One region of the Roseibium alexandrii DFL-11 genome, then DNA from elsewhere that is predicted to be linked to it. Evidence: predicted binding sites of a transcription regulator. Region 1 holds the regulator's gene; each other region holds the start of a gene.

Region 1 (7,729 bases):
GTATCTTCCGATCGCAACACCGACTTGTGTTGGCTCTCAGGTTTTGCCGCAAGCCTGGCCGCAAACCGTTTATGAAGCTCCTGCGCGATACGCGGGACCAGATCTTCGACCAGTACGTCCTCATGTGGCGTACGTGACCTTTTTGACCTGTGATCTTGCATTTACGGTCCTCCATCCCAGGAAAATCACAACATGCTGTTGTTACGCGAACAAGCTGTGGCAACTGCGTAAGTGTTTTTAGGTAGATCAGACCGGAGATGCGAGAGCGTGAGTTTTTCTGAGAGGCGTCATCTCCCCCCAGAAACAAGAAAAGCCCCGGATCTGTGATCCGGGGCTTTGGTCTGGTCAGTGCCTGAACCAATCAGCGGCGCTGATCGATCGGTACGTAGTCACGCTTGGAGGCACCTGTGTAGAGCTGACGCGGGCGGCCGATACGCTGGGACGGATCTTCCACCATTTCCTTCCACTGGGCGATCCAGCCGACGGTCCGCGCAAGCGCGAACAGCACGGTGAACATTGTGGTCGGGAATCCGAGCGCGCGCAGCGTGATGCCGGAGTAGAAGTCGATGTTCGGATAAAGCTTCTTCTCGACGAAATACGGATCGTTCAGGGCGATCTTTTCCAGTTCCATCGCAATGTCGAGGAGCGGATCGTCCTTGATGCCGAGTTCGCCGAGAACCTCGTGGCAGGTCTTCTGCATGATCTTGGCGCGCGGATCGTAGTTCTTGTAGACCCGGTGACCGAAGCCCATGAGACGGAACGGATCGTTCTTGTCTTTCGCGCGGGCAACAAACTCCGGAATGCGGTCAACAGAACCGATTTCGGAAAGCATGTTCAGCGCCGCTTCGTTGGCGCCGCCGTGTGCCGGGCCCCAGAGACAGGCAATGCCTGCTGCAATACATGCGAACGGGTTCGCACCGGAAGAACCGGCAAGACGCACGGTGGATGTGGAGGCGTTCTGCTCGTGATCGGCGTGCAAGATGAAGATACGATCCATGGCGCGCGCCAGAACCGGGTTTACCTTGTACTCTTCACACGGAACAGCAAAGCACATGTGCAGGAAGTTCGCTGCGTAGCCGAGATCGTTGCGCGGATAAACGAACGGCTGACCGACGTGGTACTTGTAGGCCATCGCAGCCATGGTCGGCAGTTTCGCGATCATGCGCAGGGATGCGACCATCCGCTGATGCGGATCGGAAATGTCGGTGCTGTCATGATAGAATGCTGACAGGGCGCCGACGGTGCCGCAGAGGATCGCCATCGGGTGGGCGTCGCGGCGGAAACCGGAATAGAACCGGTTCATCTGTTCGTGGATCATCGTATGATAGGTCACACGGGTGACGAAATCGTCTTTCTGCGTCTTGGTCGGCAGCTCGCCATAGAGCAGCAGATAGCAGGATTCCAGGAAGTCACCATGGTCGGCGAGCTGTTCGATCGGATACCCGCGATACAGCAGCGTGCCTTCGTCACCATCGATGTAGGTGATTTTGGATTCGCACGATGCGGTTGAGGTAAAGCCCGGGTCGTAGGTGAACATGCCCGTGTCCTTGTAAAGGGACGAGATGTTCACAACCGACGGTCCGATGGATCCGTCAAGGACGTCGAAATCGTGGTCGTTGCCACCGACGTTGAGCTTGGCGTTGTTGTCGGCCATTCAGAAAACCCCCTATTTGTTACCCTTGCACTGCCGAGCCACGGGCCTTGGATGCAAGACCCAAATGAGGCGGCCAGACTGTGCTGGAGGAATGGTCGCGTCTTGCCTAGCCCATTTGCCGCACTGCCGCAAGCAGCAGCGTATAACGCTTTGGTCAAAGACCTACATGTTGCGGTTTGCTTATGTTCCGGCGCACTGCAGCAATATGCGCCGGAACAATGGTCAATGCTGTGTCAGGCAGCCTGATCGGCAATCCGGGCCAGGGATTCGTCCCGGCCGAGCGCAATCAGAACGTCATAAATGCCAGGGGAAGTGCCCCGGCCGGTCAACGCAGCGCGCAGTGGCTGGGCGACTTTGCCGAGTTTCACATCCTTGTCTTCCGCATAGGCTTTGACAGCCGCCTCCAGCGGTTCCGCTTGCCAGTCAGCAACGCCAGAAAGCACGCCGTTCAGATCGCCCAGAACCGCCCGGGCGTCATCTGTGAGGATCTTGATCGCCTTCTCGTCATTTTCGAGAGGACGCTGGCGCCAAAGGTAGGACGCGCTGTCGGTCAGTTCGACAAGTGTCTTTGCGCGTTCCTTCAGGCCGGGAAGGGCCGTCAGAGCCGTCTGGGCATTGGCCGCGTCCGACATCCATTCCAAGACCGCCGCCCCATCGCCCGCATGGGCTAGATAGACCTTCCAATGCTCAAGCAGCTCAGCGTCGTCGGTTGCGCGCATGTAATGGCCATTGAGATTTTCCAGCTTCTTGAAATCGAAGCGCGCTGCCGACTGACCAACGGCATCCATGCCGAACCATTTGACCATGTCCTCAAGCGACATGATCTCTTCATCGCCATGGCTCCAGCCGAGGCGGGCGAGGTAGTTGCGCATGGCTTGCGGCAGATAGCCGAGGGCCCGGTAGGCTTCGGCGCCCGTCGCGCCATGGCGCTTGGAAAGTTTGGCACCGTCCGGTCCGTGGATCAGCGGAATATGCGCCATTTTCGGCACGTCCCAGCCGTTGGCATCAAAAATCAACGTCTGCCGGGCCGCGTTGGTAAGATGGTCGACGCCGCGGATGATATGCGTGATGCCCATGTCGTGATCGTCGACAACCACGGCCAGCATGTATGTCGGCGTGCCGTCGGAGCGCAGGAGGACAAAGTCATCAAGATCCTTGTTCGGGATCACCACACGGCCTTGAACCATGTCGTCCACGACAGTTTCACCGTCTTGCGGGGCTTTCAGCCGGATCACCGGATCAATGCCTTCGGGCGCTTCGGACGCATCCTTGTCGCGCCAGGTGCCGTCATAACGTGGCGGCCTGCCTTCTGCGCGCGCCTTTTCGCGCATCGCATCCACTTCTTCCGGCGTGGAATAACAGCGGTAGGCCGTGCCGTTTTCCAGCATCTGGTCAACAACTTCCTCGTGGCGTGCCACGCGGGAGAACTGGGAGATCGGTTCGCCGTCCCAATCAAGGCCCAGCCACGAAAGACCATCCATCAGCGCATCGACCGCTTCTTGTGTGGAGCGGGCCCGGTCTGTGTCTTCGATGCGCAGCAGCATCTTGCCGCCGTGATGCTTGGCGAACAGCCAGTTGAAGAGTGCGGTGCGGGCACCGCCAATATGAAGAAATCCGGTCGGGGATGGGGCGAAACGCGTGACGATATCTTGTGCCATGGTGCTTTTTGAAAGTCTCTGTCAGAATGAGGCGCGGATCTGCGCCTGACGGATAGTGGCGCGGTCTTAGCATAGGCAAGCCTGAGGCAAAATAGGCTTTGCTGCGATCGTCAAACCCGGCAGAAGGAGCGCGGGTGGTACGGGAGGTGAAACCAGACGCCGATGATGACAACCGGGGTGTCCCCGGCGCTCCCGTTAGTGACCTTTCAGTTTTATCGTCAAACATGGATAACAGCCGCAGGCCCACCGACGCATCGCCCTGGATCGCGTTTCTGAGAGCCCGGAGAGAACGCAAAGACCGGCCAATTGATCAGCGCGCCGGTTGGGCGGGAACGGCGGACGATTGGGAGCAGTTTTGGCAAAAGCAGGGTCTTCTGTGGACCGGATTTTCCTTCAGCGCCGGTATTTTTCTCTACAGCTTGTTGCCTGACGAGCCGAGTTGGCCGGTTCTTGGCGTGCTATTCGTTTTATCAGCTGGTTTCGCGGGCTCCCATGCCATCCGAATGGGCCTGCCGCGAATTTTGATCCTTTTGCTCGCCCTTTTGGCAGGGCTCAGCACTGCAACACTCCGAACAGCTGCAGTGGACGCGCCCCGGCTGGCGGAGCCGATGACAGTTCTGTTGCGCGGTGAAGTCTTGAAGGTGCAGGAAACCCGGTCCGGCAAGCGCGTTGTGGTCCGCCTCAGTGAAGTTGATGCCAGAGCCAATACCGACGCGCGGTTTGCAAACCGGGTCCGGTTGCGCATTCCGGCAGATGCGGGCATTGCACCCGGCGACTGGATCAAAGTCCGGGCCCGCTTGTTTCCGCCCATGGGCCCTGTGGTGCCGGGCGGATATGACTTTTCCTTCCGCGCCTATTTTGACGGCATTGGCGCAAGCGGCTTCAGTTACGGAGCTCCTGAGATCGTCCAGGGACCTGCGCCATCTCAGGTCCTTCTGCTCGTTCGCCATGTTAATGGGCTCCGCCAGCACCTGGCGGCGCGGATTTCGGCGCTTTTGCCGGAAGGCCCGGAAACTGCTCTTGCGGTAGCACTCTTGGTGGGGGACCGCGGCGGTATAGATGAAAAGACCGAAGAGAGCCTTCGGGCTGCGGGCCTTGCGCATATACTGGCGATTTCTGGCCTGCATATGGCGCTCTTTGCAGGCGGTGCTTATGCTGTGTGTCTTGGCACCTTGGCACTCATCCCGGGCCTTGCGCTGCGCTGGCCAATCCATAAGGTCTCAGCGGTTCTCGCCCTCGTCGCGGCAGCTTTTTATCTTCTGCTGTCCGGGGCATCGGTCGCTACCCAAAGATCCTTCATTATGATCGCGCTGGTCTTTTTGGGGATCATGACCGGACGCCGGGGATTGACGCTGCGATCGGTCGCAATCGCCGGCCTGTTTTTACTTCTGCTCGCGCCGGAACGCCTGTTTTATCCAGGTTTTCAGATGTCGTTTGCGGCCGTGATCGCACTGGTCGCCGTTTATGATCTGTGGCGGTCGCATCAAAAGAGACGCAGGATTTTCATCCCATCAGCAAACGGGCCCTTTTGGTTCTTGTCCGGTGCACTAAAATGGGCCACCGGTTTGTTCGTGACGGCACTCGTCGCCGGGATCGCAACCGGCATTGTCGGTGCGTACCATTTTTCCCGGATCGCGCCCTTCGGACTGGTTGGTAACATGCTGGGAATGCCGGTTTTTTCGATCATCGTAATGCCAATGGGCGTGGTCGCACTGGTCCTGATGCCGTTCGGTTTGGCGGCAATCCCACTCAAGATCATGAGCGCCGGTCTGGCGGTGCTGATTCGGATAGCCGAGTTCACAGAACAAATTGCGCCTGACTTTGGCCGGATGGGCAGTTTGACCGGCCTGTCTGCCGCTGTTTTGTTGGCAGGCTTTTTGGGTTTGCTGCTCGCTCCAGGCCGCTTCCGGATGATCTGTTTGGGTCTTGCGTCTATCGGAATTGCGCTTGCGATAATATCGCGCCCGCCAGATATTTACATTCCGGCAACCGGGCCTCAATTGGCCGCGCGGGATTTTGAGGGAAGTTTACAGATGTCCAGCGCGAGAAGTTCTTTTTCCGTAGAGACTTGGTTCGAAAGGGAAGGAGTGTCAGCTGAAGCGATTAAATCGCGCAAGATGAAAGATGATCAGCGCTCTTGTGACCCTTCAGGCTGTGTTGTCCGGGCGTTTGCAGCGCGGGGAGTAGTTGGTGTTGAGCACGTGCCGATCCACATCGCGCTGCCCAAAACCCGGGACGCCTTTTTTTATGACTGTCAAAAGGCCGATATGATCGTGACCGATATGGTCGCGCCAGAAGTATGCCGCGCAGCCGAAGTGTTCGACCGGGAAATCAGAAAGGCGCGCGGCGCTGTCTCCATCTGGCTGGAACAAGTCTGTCGAACAGGCTCCCCAACGAAGGGCCCGCTGGTCAAAAAGGGGGCGAGAATAGAAGCTGCGGTTCAAAGAAGAAGTGAGGCGCTAGCCCAAGTAATGCATCCGCAAACTACACCGGCACCGGCTAAAACTGCCAACGCAGTCGTTTGCCAAACCCAAATACAATCAGTCGAGTACGCAAAACCAGCGCCTCCGCGGCCGTGGCACAAGCAAGGAACGGTCACGCGCGCCAGCTTGCGCGCATCAGCTGATTAAACCACTCGGGACTACTTACAAAACCGAAGCAGCGGGCAACTCTTGAAGATGCCTGCCAGTATAGACGCCTCAGTACCGGCGGAATAGAGAAACAAGTTTACCTTGCACACGGACACGGCCCGGTCCGAAAATACGGGTCTCGTAGGCCGGATTGGCGGCCTCAAGCGCGATCGATGGGCCTTTCTTGCGCAGCCGCTTGAGCGTTGCTTCCTCGTCGTCCACAAGGGCCACGACGATGTCGCCGCTATCGGCGCTTTCCGTCCGGCGGATCAGGACGGTGTCCCCGTCCAAAATGCCAGCCTCGATCATCGAATCTCCGCGCACTTCCAGAGCGTAATGTTCCCCTTTGCCGAGAAGTTCTGGCGGGACGCTGATGGAGTGGCTGTGGGTCTGGATCGCCTCGATCGGAACACCGGCCGCAATCCGTCCCATGACCGGGATTTCCGTCGATGCTGCAACAGGTTCCGGCGCGGGTGCTGGAGCCGGTGCCGGTTTGCCGAGAGATCCTTCGATCACTTCTGGAGAGAAGCTGCCTCTTGGACGCGGCGCACCCAGACCCGGCGCGATCGAATCCGGCAAGCGGACAACTTCCATGGCGCGGGCTCTGTTGGGAAGCCGGCGTATGAAGCCACGTTCTTCCAGGGCTGTGATCAGCCGGTGGATGCCGGATTTGGAGCGGAGGTCCAAAGCATCTTTCATTTCATCGAAAGACGGCGGGACGCCGGTTTCCTTCAGTCTTTCGTGAATGAACATGAGCAGTTCGTACTGCTTACGCGTCAGCATACTGCGGTTCCTCGCCCTGAGTTTGGTTTTGTCTGAGAATCGCTCAGTACAAATCAAGAACATGCTACCTGTTCTCATTGTGTTCTGCAAGGGTAAACGTTCTCTTACTGTTCTGCTGTAGCTGTTAGAATTAAACGGCACGGGCAGCGGTTTGTCTGGCCGTAAATAAATGGCAGCAGAGTTCAAAGTGCGGTTTGTTTTCAAAAGGTTGAGTGATCATCGACTGCGGACCGTAGGGTCCGCAATATCGGCCAATGCAAATTAAACGTGGAACGTATTGAAAACAAATAGAGAATTTTCCTCGATGTTAGATGCTTCCGGTCCAGGAGTGTTCGACTGCGGACCTATTGCGGACCCTTTTTGTTTCGGTGTTTGATCGCCCGTGCAAAGTACGGGAGGTCATATCGGTCCACATTTCGAATGTAATCTTTGAATTCTTTGTTGGTCATGCGCCCGCTGTCCACAAATGCCTTTTTCTCTCGTTCGATGAATTCAGCAAATATCAACATCGCCAGTCCGATGGTTTCACCTTCTTTTTGCATTTCCTTCGCCTCCATGAACGCAAGCGCTTCTGGGGCGTGCTGTTCCAGGATCTCGATGAGGATCCGTTCGCCAGTTAGCTTCATGGTCATTATTCGGAAATCATCGATGGCAGTTTCAATCAATTCGGACTGTTGTCGCTGTAATGCCTCTCCAAAGAGAAAGTAATCTATCTTTTCTCCAGCTCCGGCACAGGCCTGCAACAAAAACTCAAGCGGAATCGAGTTTCTTGCTTTCCATGATGAAACAGTCTTGTTCGATGCCTCAAAGTATTAATGTAAGCCCAAATCTGTTTTGAGTTTTAGAGCCAATTATACTCTATCGATTGGTCTGGAAAGACTATCGTTCTGAAACGGCGAACAATCTATACTTGGATTAAGCTCTATGAAGCTGTGGGACCAGTCGGCCTAAAACGCACAAAACGCTCTGACCGTGGCAAGTCACGTTGTTTTATCGCCCGCGAA
Region 2 (7,729 bases), 2.5 Mb from region 1:
GTCACTTCCTTGAATTTCGTGACGACAACCGTCTTTTGCACCCGCGCACTCACCACTTCGAAGGACTGCTTGCCGTCCTTTGTCGTCAGCACACCATAATCGGTGAAGGAAAGCGGGTCATCGCCAAACGGCTTGACCCGCACTTCCCCGCGAACGCCATGCGCCGCGCCGATTTTGGCCATCAGCACCTTTTGTGTCTCTTTGGAGCTCATTTCAAAAGGCCCTCAAGCCGGATATCTATGCGGCGTATGCAGTCTTACTCGGCAGCAGCTTCTTCTGTAGCTTCAGCAGCAGCGGCAGCAGCTTCTTCTTCAGCAGCCTTCTTCTCGTCGAGACGCTCTTGCGCCTTACGGCCGAGCTGGGCCTTTTTCGGGTTGTTGCGCGCTTCACGCTTCAGGAGACCGGCAGCATCCAGGAAACGGTGCACGCGATCGGTCGGCTGTGCGCCGTTGCCGAGCCAGTACTGGATCCGCTCAACGTTCAACTGAACGCGCTCTTCGGAATCCTTCGGCAGCATCGGGTTGTAGGAACCGACTTTTTCGATGAAACGGCCATCACGCGGAGCGCGGATGTCAGCAACAACGATGCGGTAGAACGGGCGCTTCTTGGAACCGCCACGTGCAAGGCGAATTTTCGTAGACATTTTATTTCTCCAGTTTGTTTCAATTGCCGGCTTCAGCGGCAATGGCTTCATGGTGCCGGATCACTTCATGAACGATGAAGTTCAGAAATTTCTCGGCAAAGTCAGGATCGAGATTGGCGTCGGCTGCGAGTTTCCGCAGCCGCTCGATCTGAATTTTTTCCCGCGCCGGATCAGCCGGCGGCAGGTCGTTGGTGGCTTTCAAAACACCTACTTTTTGGGTGCATTTGAAGCGCTCTGCGAGCATGTGAATGAGCGCTGCGTCGATGTTGTCGATTGAACCGCGCAGCGATGTCAGCTCATCGAGAGCTGCGCTTTGGCCCAATTGGATTTCAGCCTGGCTCAACGTTTCTTACCTTTCCCCATGCCGGGAAGACCGGGCATCTTGGGGCCTCCAAGGCCTGGCAATCCTGGCGGCAACCCCGGACCGCCAAGACCCGGCATGCCGCCCGGCAGACCTTTTGGCAGGTCCATGCCGCTCGGCATCTGGCCGGACTTGGCCATCTCTTCCAGCTGCTGCGCATCGACATCCGGCATGCCGCCGCCCATGCCGCCCATCAGCTTTCCGAGAATGCCTTTGCCCTTGCCCATCTTCTTCATCATGTCCGCCATCTGGCGGTGCATCTTCAAAAGCTTGTTGACCTCGGCCACCTGCACACCGGAGCCGGCGGCAATGCGCTTCTTGCGGCTGGCTTTCAAAAGGTCTGGCTTCTTGCGCTCGGTCGGGGTCATCGACTGGATGATCGCGACCTGACGTTTGAACATCTTGTCGTCGAGACCCGCTGCGTCGATCTGCTTTTTCATTTTGCCGACGCCCGGCAGCATGCCCATCATGCCGGACATACCGCCCAGCTTTTCCATCTGCTTGAGCTGCTCGGCGAGATCTTCCAGGTCGAAATGACCCTTCTGCATCTTCTTCGCCATCTTTGCGGCCTGTTCCGCATCAATGGCTTCGGCCGCTTTTTCGACGAGCGAAACAATATCGCCCATGCCGAGGATCCGGTCGGCGATCCTTTTCGGGTGAAAGTCTTCCAGTGCGTCGGATTTTTCACCTGTACCGATCAGCTTGACCGGTTTTCCGGTGACCGCCTGCATGGACAGGGCCGCACCGCCGCGCCCGTCACCGTCCATACGGGTCAGAGCAATACCGGTGATGCCAACGCGCTCGTCAAAGCTTTGCGCCAGATTGACGGCGTCCTGACCGGTCAAACTGTCGGCAACAAGAATGATTTCATGCGGGTTGGCGGCGGCCTTGACCTCGGCCATCTCCACCATCAGCGGTTCGTCGATATGGATCCGGCCGGCGGTGTCGAGGAGAACCACGTCATAGCCGCCGAGCTTGGCAGCGGACATCGCACGGCTGGCAATCTCGACCGGGCCCTGGCCTTCGATGATCGGCAGGGTGTCGACATCGTTTTGCTCGCCCAGGATTTTCAACTGCTCTTGCGCGGCCGGACGGCGGGTGTCGAGCGAGGCCATCAGCACCTTGCGCTTGTCGCGCTGGGTGAAACGGCGGGCAATCTTGGCGGTGGTTGTGGTCTTACCGGAACCTTGAAGGCCGACCATCATGATCGCGACCGGCGCCGGTGCATTCAGATCAATCGGCTGAGCGTCCTCACCAAGCATTTCGATCAGCTGGTCATGGACAATCTTGACGACCATCTGGCCGGGCGTAACCGACTTGACGACTTCCGCGCCAACAGCCCGATGGCGAACCTTGTCGGTGAAAGACCGGACGATCGGCAGGGCAACGTCGGCCTCGATCAGCGCGCGGCGGATTTCGCGCATCGCTTCATTGACGTCATTTTCCGACAGCGCACCGCGGCCGGTGAGCTTGTCAAAAACGCCGCTTAATCGATCGGACAGGCTTTCAAACATCAAAGGGTCCTTGGCTCAAATTTTCCGGGAATTCTCCCGAACCATATGGGGAACCGGCCTTTAAATCCAACCGAATGCGAGAACGCAAAGCAGTTTGACACCCGAGGGCGCATCGCGCTGTCGGATGTGAACCTCCGGGAACTCTTTACACCTTTGCGGGTCCCGGTCGGCGGATTGAAATGTCAGTCACTCATATGGAGTTCGCGGGCTTATGCCGGAAAGGGGGGAGAGAGTCAAGGATGGCTGCCGATTTCTGGTCGTTATAGCATCAAATGCAAACCCTGTTTCCGGTATTCAGCCGGCGCGCGCCGGGAAACACCATTCAAACATATCGGTTTGACCACCCTTAAAACAACAAAACGGCCCCCGGATCACTCCAGGAGCCGCCTTGAAAAACTGATGTGAGAGCTGCTTATTCTGCAGCGGTCTCTGCAGCTGCTGCTTCTGCTTCGGCCTTCTTGGCTTCAGCTTTAGCGGCCTTGACGGCAGCGGCTTCCGCACGGGCGCCTTCGTTGAGGCGCTTGGAGCGGGCGTTGGTGTTCTCTGTGATACGGGCAGACTTACCGCGGCGGTCGCGCAGGTAGTAGAGCTTCGCACGGCGGACTTTACCGCGGCGGACAACCTCTACGCCTTCCAGCATCGGAGAGTAGATCGGGAACACACGCTCAACGCCTTCGCCGTAGGAAATCTTGCGAACGGTGAAGCTTTCGTTGATGCCGCCGCCGGAACGCGCAATGCATACGCCTTCATAAGCCTGTGTACGGGTCCGGCTACCTTCGGTGACCTTCACCAGAACGCGGACGGTGTCGCCCGGAGAAAATTCAGGAAGCTTACGTTGAGCTTCGATTTTCGCCATTTCTTCAGCGTTAAGCTGCTCGATGATATTCATGGCATGTTTCCCTTTTCAATTACAAAGCGGTCAGAGCGTCCTTGGGATCACAGGTGCCAAGAACGGGTTCACCAGCTTTGGGCCATGTTGTATATCCGCCGGATTTTTATGGAGTTCGGCGCCCGGTAAAAGACATCGACCAGAACACAAAGCTTCCTGCCGGAAGATAAGCATTCATCCAACTTGGGCGGGCGTATACAGGATTTTCGGGCCGTTGTCATGCGGATTCTTGCGGTTTATCTGAGAAGAAGCTCGCAGAGGTCTGCACTTCGTCCGCCTGAGGAACCGTCTGTCCGGAATACGCGATCTTTGGTGACCACATTTCAGGATCACTCACGGCTCGACAATGCCGAGGCACTAACTTGCGTGTTTCCGAGCCTCCAGAACAACACAACCTGCTGAAAACTAACGCAAGGTCAAAAGACTCGCGCAGCTTTTTAAAAAGCCGCTTGACTCTCTACCCGTTCTCCGGAATCAATAAGAACAAATAGAGAACAAAAACCAGCGTGATTGGAATCAACGTGCACAATGTCCGCCGCATCCGAACATAGCACATCTCTTGCCGAGCTGCGTCGCCGCATTGCGGATCTTGAGGGTCGCCTCCCCTTTAAGGCGCAGTTTGGTCCGGCCCCTGCGACCGCCGCCAACCCGCAGGGGCCGGACAGTTTTTTGAAAGACCGTCCGCCGGACGGAAGGGCACAGGCTGAGGGCTTCGAAGCTGAGCCACCCGGAAAGGGTGGATCAGACGATCTGGCCGCCCGGTGCCCCTTGGGGCTGGAGACACTCGATCGGCTGTTTCAGTCCGGCAACAGCTTGTCGGGCAGCGGACTGAAAGTGGGTGCCTTACATGAGGTGGTCAGCTCCGAAAGCCGCAATGCCGGGGCGCTCAGCGGCTTCGGCCTTGCGCTTCTTGCACGGCTTCTGGCCATAAGGCCCGGGCCGGTTCTGGTGGTCCAGGATATCCGCGCCACTCAGGAATCCGGCCAGTTTCACGGCGCCGGACTGCTGGACTTCGGCATTGATCCGGCCCGGTTGATCGTGGTGCGGGCGAGAAAGCTGGAAGACGTTCTGTGGTGCCTTGAGGAAGGCGCGTCCTGCAGTGCCCTTGCCGCCGTTGCCGGCGAAATCCAGGGCGGGGAGCGTCTCGTGGATCTCACGGCAAGCCGCCGTATTTCCCTGCGGGCCAGCCGCAGCACGGTCCCGGTCATCTTGCTCCGTCATGGGGCAGCACAAGAACCGACCGCAGCCGTCACCCGCTGGCAGATTTCTCCGGCCGCCTCAAAGGCTCCGGAGTTCTTGGAAAAAGCACCCCATGCGGGCCTTGGAGCGCCAGCATGGCACATTGACCTGACGCGGAACCGGGAGGGCCGTCCCGGCCGCCTGACCGTGGAGTGGGACCATGCGAGACAAACATTTGCCGCACCAGCGCATTCTCTCGCTCTGGATCGCGGATCTTCCCTGCGACCGGATCCTGCGCCGGCTGCGGGTCAGCTCCACACCCTCCGCCCGGCAGGCTGAACCGCCGCTCGCCGTTTTGGAAAAAATCCGGGGAGCCCGCCGAATTGTCTCCATGAATGACACCGCAAGGGCCTGCGGCTTGCGCCTCGGCGAGGCGGAAGCCGATGCCCGCGCCCGGATCCCGCATCTTTTGTGTGAAGACGCCGATCCGGAAAAGGATACCGCCCTATTGGGCGCGGTCGCGGACTGGTGCGCCCGCTACACGCCTTTGGTGGCCCTCGACGGCAAGGATGGGTTGTTTCTCGACATCACGGGCTGCGCACATCTCTTCAAAGGAGAAGAGGCCCTTTTAAAAGATGCCTTGGAACGGCTTCACCGGCAGGGGTTTTGCGTTGCCGGTGCGATCGCTGGAACCGCAGGGGCGGCCTGGGCGCTCGCCCGCTACGGTTCCGGCGGCGTCTTGGCGGACAGCCAAGAACGGCAAGCCCTTGCCCCCTTGCCCCTTGCAGCTCTTCGGGTCTCCTCTGAAGCCGTCTCCGGCCTGAACCAGGTTGGCTTGAAAACCATTGGTCAGCTGTATGACCGACCGCGTGCACCGCTCACAAACCGCCTTGGCGCAGACCTCATCCTCCGGCTTGATCAGGCGTTGGGGTGGCAAGGAGAAGCGATTTCTCCCCGGTTCGAAGCTCCGCTGATTTCCGCAGAGCGGCGGTTCTTCGATCCCATCTCACAGCTGGACGACGTCAAGGCAGTCGCCCTCTCCCTGGCCGGTCAGGCCGCCAAGGCTCTGGAACGCCGGGTCGAAGGCGGCCGCGTCTTCGAATTGAGCCTGTTCCGGGTCGATGGCGCGGTTCAAAAATTCCGCGTCGGCACCAGCAGCCCATTGCGCGACCCAAAGCGCGTCCTCCGCCTGTTTGCCGAAAAACTGAAGGCCGATGAAGGGGCAATCGATGCCGGCTTTGGCTACGACCTTGTCCGCCTGGATGTTCTGGTCGCCGACAAGGCCCCGGCCGTTCAATCGGCGCTGACAGCGAACGGCGCGGTGGAAGCCAATGCCAGCCTGGACGATCTGGTGGACCGGCTGGGCGCCCGCTTGGGCTCTGAGCGTGTCACCCGGCTTTTGCCGGTCGACCGGCACCTGCCGGAAAGCCAAACCGGGTATGTGCCCGCCGCCTTCGCCCGGCAAGACGCCCTCGTCTGGTCCGGATTTTTAAAAAGCGCAGCTGCTCCCGATCTTCACCGCGCGCGCCCCTCAGCCAATCCTCAACTCGGGTTTGCCGAAGACACCCGTCCGGCCGAGGAGGCAAAGCCTTCCAGCTGGCAGGAGGGCCTGATGACACGTCCCTTGCGGCTGATCGAACCGGCAGAAGAAGTCGAGGCTCTGGCCATGGTTCCGAACGGACCGCCGCTGAGGTTCCGCTGGCGCCGTAGCATCTACCAGGTCGTCCGCTCAGAAGGTCCGGAACGCATTGCTCCGCCCTGGTGGATTGGCGCGAGCGACCGGCCCTCGGAGGCCAAGGAGGGCGTAACCCGGGATTATTTCCGCATTGAAGACACCGAAGGCCGGCGGTTTTGGCTCTACCGGGAAGGTCTTTATGAACGGGAGACAAGTCGCCCGCGCTGGTATCTGCAGGGTCTGTTCGCATGACACGGCGCCCTTCAATCACGGAACCGCCCGCTTATGCGGAACTGTGCGCTGCGACCAATTTTTCCTTTCTTCATGGCGCCTCACATCCGGAAGAACTGGTGCTTCAAGGCGCACACTTGCAGCTGGCCGCACTTGGCATTTGTGACCGCAATTCCATGGCCGGTGTGGTCCGGGCGCATATGGCGGCGAAAGAGACCGGTTTGAAGTTCGTGCCCGGTTGCCGTCTGGCGTTTCTCGACGGCAAACCTGACCTTCTGTACTGGCCGAAAGACCGTGGGGCCTATGGCACCTTGACCCGGCTTTTGACCATCGGCAACCGGCGGGCGGAAAAGGGCGCCTGTCATCTGACCCTGGATGACGTGAGCCTGCTCTGCCCGGGCTCTCCGGCCGCCCTGATCCTGCCGCCGGGCCTGCCGGATCCAGATCCGGTCCTTAAGGTGCTGGAGAAGCTGAAAAGCCGCTTTGAAGGCACCCTCCGCCTTGCCGTCGCCCTCCACCGCAAGGCGGAAGACCGGCGGCGGCTCGCTCTTGCCCGCAACATCACGCATACGGCAGGTGTGCCGATGCTGGCCATCAACGACACGCTCTATCATGCGCCGGACCGGCGCCCCTTACAGGATGTTCTAACCTGCATCCGCTTGCACGAGCGGCTGGAGACCGCCGGCCGGCAACTGCAGCAAAATGCCGAACGCCACTTGAAGCCGGCAGAGGAAATCCTGCGTCTTTTTGAAAGCGATCCGGCGCCATTGCATGAAAGCCTGAAGATCCTCCAAGAGGTCCAGTTCTCGCTGGATGACCTTCGATATGAATACCCGGAGGAACCGGCCGGGGAGAGTGCCAGCCCGCAGGCCGAACTGGAGCGGTTGACCTTGGAAGGTGCCAAACGGCGCTACCCGGAAGGAGTTCCAAACAAGATCCGATCGACCATAGATCATGAACTGAAACTGGTCGCAGACCTCGACTATGCACCGTATTTTTTGACCGTCTACGACATTGTCCGGTTTGCCCGCACACGCGGCATCCTGTGCCAGGGCCGGGGATCGGCCGCCAACTCCGTTGTCTGCTTCTGCCTTGGCATCACCGAGGTTGATCCAACCAGAGCAGATCTCCTGTTTGAGCGCTTCATTTCACCCGAACGGCGCGAGCCGCCGGACATCGATGTCGACTTCGAGCACGAGCGGCGGGAAGAGGTCATCCAGTACATCTATGCCAAATA
Region 3 (7,729 bases), 2.6 Mb from region 1:
TTTCAGCGTTGTCAGTCGCAGGTGCTTCTTCGGCTGCCTGTTCGGATGCGGGAGTGTCAGAGGCTTCCACTGTTTCAGTTGCAGCAGCTTCGGTCTCAGCACTTTCGGCAGGAGCTTCTGCTTCAGCCGCAGGTGTGTCAGCAACTGCAGCGGGTTCGGCTGTGTCTGGCGTTGCTTCTGTCGCTTCGGCTTTTGGTGCTACTGGACGCTGTACTTCCTTGGTCTCAAGGCGGTAGCCGAGGGACTTCAAAACAGCGGAAAAATCTTCGCCGGCACAGCCCAGCAGCGACGTCATGGCAACCGTCACCGTAAAGCCGCCGCCGGTTGCGGTTGCTCCTTCCGGCGGAGCGACTTCGCTGTCGAGCGGTTTCCAGGCAATCAGCGGCCGGATGAGATCGGCAAGGCGCTCCAGGATGTCTACACGCACGGCGCGCGGGCCGCACACGCGGAACCCGACGACCTTGTAGAGCGCCGGCTGGATCTCCGGGTCGACCGGGATGGATGTCCGGCCTGAGGCGGACAATTGCGGCAGTTCTTCCATGCCATTCATGTCCAGCTCACCGTGCTTCAGCGCCCAAAGCTGAGCCAGCAATTGGCTCGGAGCCGGTTTCAAAAGTGCCGGAACAAAAATCGTGTAAGCGCCGAAGCGGAGACCGTGTTTGCGCAAGGACGCGCGCATGTCCTGGTCCAGCTGACGGATTTCGTCTGACGCTTCCTGACGTTCCAGGATGCCGAGGCCTTCGACAATCCGGAATGCAATGCCGCGCGCCAAACCTTCGAGACCTTCACCGGACTTCAGGTCCATCAGCGGTTTCAAAAGTGTATCAACCTGGGCCTTCACCCAAAGATCCAGGCGGTTTTGCACGGTGTCGCGCGCTGGGCCGGTCAGGTGCTCGTCGGCCAACAGCAGAGCTGCAGGGGCCAGAACATCGTCGGTCGGGGACAGTTTGGCCACCGGTTCACCGCGCCAGCGGATGGCGCCATCCGATGTCAGGACAAAATCACTGTTCTCTGATTTGCCAAGCTTTTCCGCACGGGATTCGATTTCCGTGGTCAGTGCTTTTTGTGCGGCAGCACGGACGGTCTTGCCGTCTGGGCCTTCGGCCGCCGCATCAGGGGCAAACCGGAAGCCAAGCAGATTTCCGATGTGCTGACCTTCGACGAGCACATCCCCACTCGATGTAATTTCCGCTTCCAGCATTGCGTTCTCTCTCAAACGTCGCATCAATACACTTGTCCGCCGATCCACGAACCGCTGCGTCAGCTTCTCGTGAAGGGCGTCAGATAGTTTATCTTCTATGCCGCGGGTAACGTCCTGCCAATGGGCCGGATCGGCCATCCAGTCAGGACGGTTTGCAACATATGTCCAGGTCCGGATGTGAGCGATCCGGTTCGCGAGTGTGTCGATATCACCATCTACACGGTCTGCGAAGGCCAATTGACGGGCGAACCAGTCATCTTCAATCGCATTGTCTCGCATCAGGTGATTGTAAACCGTTGCCAGAAGGTCCCCATGATTGGCCGGGGCGATCTTCCGGTAATCGGGGACCTGACACACATCCCATAGCAATTCTACTGCGTTTGCGCCCTTTGCCATGTCAGAAATTGCGCTGTCGCGCAATAAATGTTCGAGCGCCTTTATGTCGTCCCCAGTCGGCGCGCGCGCCAATCCGTCTTCTCTCGGCGGCAAATCAAGGCTGCGGCGCAATGCATTGGTGGATGAAAAATCCAAAGCACTGTTGCGCCATTGCAGCACTTTCAGGCTGTCAAAATGGTGACTTTCGATCTGTTCGATTAAATCATCGTCCAATGGATCGACGCGGCCGGAGACTCCGAAGGTGCCGTCTTTCGTGTGGCGGCCGGCCCGTCCGGCGATCTGACCCATCTCCGAAGGCGTCAGCTGGCGGTACTGATACCCGTCGTATTTCCGGTTTCCGGCAAAGGCGATGTGATGGACGTCCAGATTGAGACCCATGCCGATCGCGTCTGTGGCAACCAGATGGTCCACATCGCCGTTCTGGAAAAGGTCGACCTGCGCATTCCGGGTCCGTGGGCTCAATGACCCGAGCACCACCGCCGCCCCGCCCCGCTGGCGGCGCAAAAGCTCGGCAATCGAGTAAACTTCATCTGATGAAAACGCGACGATGGCTGATCGTGCCGGCAAGCGGGAGACTTTTTTCGATCCAGCATACGAGAGGATCGACATGCGCGGCCGGGTGACGACATTCAGGCCCGGGATGAGCTTTTCAAGCAGCGGGCGGGCGGTCGCAGATCCCAAAAGCAGCGTTTCAGAACGGCCGCGCAGGTTCAGGATCCTGTCCGTGAAGACGTGGCCGCGGTCGAGATTTCCAGCAAGCTGCACTTCGTCGATGGCAACAAACTCTGTGTTCAGATCGAGTGGCATGGCCTCGACCGTGGACACCCAAAACCGCGGCTGTTTCGGAATGATCTTCTCTTCGCCGGTGATCAAGGCAACGGCGTCAGTCCCGGCGCGTTCAGCAATCCGCCCATAAACCTCCCGGGCCAAGAGCCGCAACGGCAGACCGATCAAGCCGGACGGCTGCGCCAGCATACGCTCAATCGCAAGGTGGGTCTTGCCGGTGTTGGTTGGCCCAAGCACAGCTGTGACCGTGCGGGAGCGGGCGCTCGGCGGTAATTGCAGGGTTTGGGGGCGGGACATAGAGGTGATGCGGTCAAAAATCTCAGTGTGTAGCGCGCCGTTCCGGCGGCCTGCTCTCCCAAGGCATATGCCCTGAACTCGGATGCGCGTATCTAGCATAGGCGTTGTGGCTCTGTCCTGCCCTTTTTCGATGCGCTCCCGCTATTCCTTCGTTGGATCTATGTACTTTCATAAAGTTGTGGAGAACGACTCTGGAACAAACCGGAACCGAATCGCGGACTCTCGGGGATTCAGGATTTGTTCTCTACGAAATGTGGATTTGAATCCACCTTCCAGTACGAAATGCTGAATCTGCTCAGGGATTTGCGGCAAATCACTTTGGGTCAGAATTTCAGAGCTGAAAACCTGTCAATCTCCAAATCGAAAAAATTTGTTTTTCGGATGTGGCGCACCTTTTGCCATTAACCATGGACACATGCAGAACGAATCGCTGACGAATCGGTGTTTTGATCATGTTTTTGATTTGTTCCTACTCGATCTGGTAGGTTGGTTCCTCGAAACACCAGTTGGGCTCCCAAAAGATCTCCCGAATGTTTACGATTTTTCACTTCGGTGACGGGAGAGTGTTTCAGTTTGGGGCGTGGTTTGGCGTTCGCACTGCTAAGTGAGACGGGCCGCCAGCAGAAAAATCTCCCATAAGTGCTCATCCCCTGGCGTAGGATTTGTGCCTATTTTTCTAAGGTTTATCGCCGTCAGGGAAAAAATATTTCGCTTTCGGGAAAAAGGACAAGCATGCTGCCCCTTTTCAATTGGCTTCGACGTAAGTAGAAATCTTGCCGAAATGTGCCTTGCATGTTGCGGATTATTAGGGGGAGTGGGCGTTTGGCGATAAGAAAAATTCTCGTTGCGAACCGGTCTGAAATTGCAATCCGGGTTTTCCGGGCTGCCAACGAGCTCGGTCTGAAGACCGTTGCGATCTATGCCGAGCAAGACAAATTGGCTCTGCATCGGTTCAAAGCTGATGAGGCGTATCAGGTCGGCAAAGGGCTTGGCCCGATTGAGGCCTATCTGTCCATCGACGAGATTATTCGTGTTGCCAAACACTCCGGCGCTGACGCCATCCACCCGGGCTACGGCCTTTTGTCGGAAAGCCCGGAATTCGTGGATGCCTGCGAAACAGCCGGGATCACCTTTATCGGGCCGAAATCCGAGACGATGCGCCGTCTGGGCAACAAGGTGGCCGCACGGAACCTGGCAATCGAGGCCGGCGTGCCGGTCATGCCGGCAACGGACCCGCTTCCTGAGGATCTGAATGAGATCAAGAAGCAGGCTCTGCAAATCGGCTACCCGGTGATGCTGAAGGCGTCCTGGGGCGGCGGTGGCCGTGGCATGCGGGTTATTCCGGACGAGGCGACCCTGGAAAAGGAAGTGCTGGCTGCCAAGCGGGAAGCCAAGGCCGCCTTCGGCAAGGATGAGATCTATCTGGAGAAGCTGGTTCAACGGGCACGCCACGTCGAAGTCCAGATCCTTGGTGACGGTGACAGTGTTGTTCATCTGTTCGAGCGGGATTGCTCGATCCAGCGGCGCCACCAAAAGGTGGTCGAGCGGGCACCGGCCCCTTATCTCGATGATGCCAAGCGCACAGAGCTTTGCGAATACGGCCTGAAAATCGGCCGGGCAGTGAACTACCGCGGTGCTGGCACGGTCGAGTTCCTGATGGATGCTGACACGGGCGCGATCTATTTTATCGAGGTCAATCCCCGGGTGCAGGTCGAGCACACGGTGACCGAAGAAGTGACTGGCATCGATATCGTCCAGGCACAGATCCACATCGCCGATGGCGAGAAGATCGGAACGCCGGAGAGCGGCGTGCCGGCGCAGGAGAACATCCGCCTCAACGGTCACGCGTTGCAATGCCGGATCACCACGGAAGATCCGGAGCAGAACTTCATCCCGGATTATGGCCGGATCACTGCTTATCGCGGGGCAACCGGCTTCGGCATCCGCCTCGATGGCGGGACCGCCTATTCAGGGGCGGTGATCACCCGGTTCTATGATCCGCTTCTGGAAAAAGTGACGGCCTGGGCACCGACGGCCGAAGATGCGCGCAAACGCATGGACCGTGCTTTGCGCGAGTTCCGGATCCGTGGTGTTGCGACCAATCTGGTGTTTTTGGAAAACATCATCGATCACGCCGATTTCCGCGCCCAGACCTATACCACCCGCTTCATCGACGACACGCCTGCGCTGTTTGAACAGACAAAACGCCAGGATCGGGCAACCAAGCTGCTGACTTATATTGCCGATGTCTCGGTGAACGGGCATCCGGAAACCAAGGACCGGGTCCGGCCACCGAAGGATGCAGCTGCGCCGGTCGTGCCAGATTTCGGGGACGAAAAACCGAAGGGAACGCGCCAGCTCTTGGATGAGCTCGGTCCGAAAGGCTTCGCCGAGTGGATGAAGGCGGAAAAACGGGCGCTGCTCACCGACACCACGATGCGTGATGGCCACCAGTCCTTGCTGGCGACCCGCATGCGCTCCCATGACATCGTCAACATCGCAGATGCTTACGCAACCGGTCTGCCGACGCTCTTTTCCCTGGAATGCTGGGGCGGTGCGACGTTCGACGTTTCCATGCGCTTCCTGACGGAAAGCCCCTGGGAGCGGCTGCATCAGATCCGCGAACGGGCGCCGAATATCCTGCTTCAGATGCTGCTGCGGGGCTCCAACGGGGTTGGTTACACCAACTATCCGGACAATGTGGTCAGGTTCTTCGTCCACCAGGCGGCCGAAAACGGCGTGGATCTTTTCCGCGTCTTTGACTGTCTGAACTGGGTTGAGAACATGCGCGTTTCCATGGATGCGGTCCAGGAAACCGGAAAACTCTGCGAGGGCGTGCTCTGCTACACCGGCGACATGCTCGACAGTGCGCGTCCGAAATATGATTTGAAATACTACGTCGATCTAGCGAAGGAACTGGAAGCTGCCGGCGCCCATATCCTTGGCATCAAGGACATGGCAGGCCTGTTGAAGCCGCAAGCTGCCAAGATCCTGGTGAAAGCGCTGAAAGAAGAGGTCGGCCTGCCGATCCACTTCCATACCCACGACACCTCCGGCATCGCGGCCTCAACCATTTTGGCAGCCGTCGAAGCGGGCGTAGATGCGGTTGATGCGGCTATGGATGCGCTGTCCGGTCTGACGTCACAGCCGTGCCTTGGGTCTATTGTTGAGGCGTTGCGGGGGACGGACCGGGATACAGGACTAGATGCGGCGACCATCCGCCAGATTTCCTTCTATTGGGAAGCTGTTCGCGCGCAATACCGAGCGTTTGAAAGCGACCTTCGGTCAGGGGCCTCCGAGGTCTACCTGCACGAAATGCCAGGTGGCCAGTTCACCAACCTGAAGGAACAGGCGCGGTCCCTCGGTCTTGAAACCCGCTGGCACGAAGTTGCCCAGGCTTACGCCGATGCCAACCAGATGTTTGGCGACATCGTTAAAGTCACGCCGTCCTCTAAGGTGGTCGGCGACATGGCGCTGATGATGGTGAGCCAGGGTCTCAGCGTTGCCGATGTCGAAGACCCGGCCAAGGACGTCGCCTTCCCGGACAGTGTCGTGAAGATGCTGCATGGTGACCTCGGCCAGTCACCTGGTGGATGGCCGAAGGCAATTCAGGAAAAAGCGCTTAAAGGGGAAAAGCCGATCACCGTTCGCCCGGGGTCCCTGCTGGAAGAGGCAGATCTTGAAGCTGAACGGGTAGCCGCGGCTGCTGCAACCGGTCACGACATCGATGATACGGAGCTGGCTTCCTATCTGATGTATCCGAAGGTCTTCACAGACTTTGACAAAGCGCAGCAGCAATATGGACCGACGTCCGTGCTGCCGACACCTGTCTATTTCTACGGTCTTAAATCAGGCGACGAGATCTTTGTTGACCTGGAACCCGGAAAGACACTTGTGGTCCGCTGTCAGGCGATCGGCGAAACCGATGAGAAGGGCGAGAAGAAGGTTTTCTTCGAACTCAACGGCCAACCGCGGATCATCAAGGTTCCGGATCGGGCGCATGGTGCTGCTGGGGCCGCTGCCATGCGCAAGGCCGAAGATGGCAATGCGGCCCATGTTGGCGCACCAATGCCGGGCGTCATTTCCACGGTCGCAATTGCTGCCGGTCAGGAGGTCAAGGCCGGTGATGTGCTCGTCTCGATCGAAGCCATGAAGATGGAAACCGCCCTTCATGCCGAGCGCGACGGCAAGGTCTCCGAAGTGCTCGTCGCACCGGGCGCGCAGATCGATGCCAAGGATCTCCTGGTGGTGTTCGAGGCATAAAGTACTGTCCTTGAATTTCGGTAGTGTATGGACATGGTTCACAGACCTGAAGGCCGCTCTTTGGAGTGGCCTTTGAGCTAGATGTGAAACCTCATTCCTCTCAATAGTCATCCTTGGTCTTGTGCCGACGATCCTTATTTTTAATATTTTATGGATGTTCGGAACAAGTCCGAACATGACGCTTCAGGGTGACTCAGACTTCTGGCAAAGCTCTGAACACCCGACGTCATTCTGGCCAAGCGAAGCGCGGGCCGGGATCGGAGAACTCAAAGACTTGATTTTTAACTATAAAATCGAGGCGCCCAAACTCGCCGATCCTGGATCGACGCGATGCAGCGTTGGGATGACCCATTGAGGGTTGGTCATCCACCTCAACCGTATTGAGGGGCGGCTTGGGAAGAGTAAGCCTTCTGACCCCAAGGCAAGGCATTTCCCGACTTTGCCTTATAGGGATTTGGATAATCCGATTTTATCCAGTTCGATCTGCAGAATGGGATCAAACCGCCGTTCCTGCCAGTCAATCTCGTACCCGCGATGCTGGTAGAGGCTGAGAGCGCGGGCATTGGCAGCCGCGACGTCGATTTTCGCGATCCGATATCCTTTGGCCGAGAGCCGTGTTTCCAACGTTTGCAGCAAGGCTGACCCTGCGCCTAGGCCTTCGCTGTCCGGATCGACCCAAAGGTCCGTGATGTGGTTGTCACCGTTTTCGCGGGCGGCAAGGCCGACTACGTGGTTCTCAATCTCAGCAACAAGAACATTTTCACCAAGAGCTGCTAAAAATGCTCG

Evidence for each region. The regulator LexA, encoded in region 1, represses DNA repair genes until DNA is damaged. The targets are predictions, from matches to a motif close to TGTTCNNNNTGTGTTCNG.
Region 2: the regulator LexA is predicted to act here: its motif matches at 3,887-3,904, upstream of SADFL11_RS18445 (ImuA family protein).
Region 3: the regulator LexA is predicted to act here: its motif matches at 2,862-2,879, upstream of SADFL11_RS19140 (helicase-related protein).

Annotation. Positions count from the first base shown of each region.
Region 1 is NZ_CM011002.1:1,489,182-1,496,910, reverse strand. It holds gene gltA (citrate synthase) at 362-1,654, opposite strand; gene gltX (glutamate--tRNA ligase) at 1,888-3,312, opposite strand; gene SADFL11_RS06965 (ComEC/Rec2 family competence protein) at 3,447-5,942, shown strand; gene lexA (transcriptional repressor LexA) at 6,012-6,725, opposite strand; gene SADFL11_RS06955 (hypothetical protein) at 7,070-7,468, opposite strand.
Region 2 is NZ_CM011002.1:4,013,337-4,021,065, reverse strand. It holds gene rimM (ribosome maturation factor RimM) at 1-212, opposite strand, end outside; gene rpsP (30S ribosomal protein S16) at 257-643, opposite strand; gene SADFL11_RS18460 (chorismate mutase) at 663-986, opposite strand; gene ffh (signal recognition particle protein) at 983-2,518, opposite strand; gene rplS (50S ribosomal protein L19) at 2,931-3,407, opposite strand; gene SADFL11_RS18445 (ImuA family protein) at 3,936-4,925, shown strand; gene SADFL11_RS18440 (Y-family DNA polymerase) at 4,807-6,513, shown strand; gene SADFL11_RS18435 (error-prone DNA polymerase) at 6,510-7,729, shown strand, end outside.
Region 3 is NZ_CM011002.1:4,142,020-4,149,748, forward strand. It holds gene SADFL11_RS19140 (helicase-related protein) at 1-2,680, opposite strand, end outside; gene pyc (pyruvate carboxylase) at 3,503-6,943, shown strand; gene SADFL11_RS19150 (GNAT family N-acetyltransferase) at 7,388-7,729, opposite strand, start outside.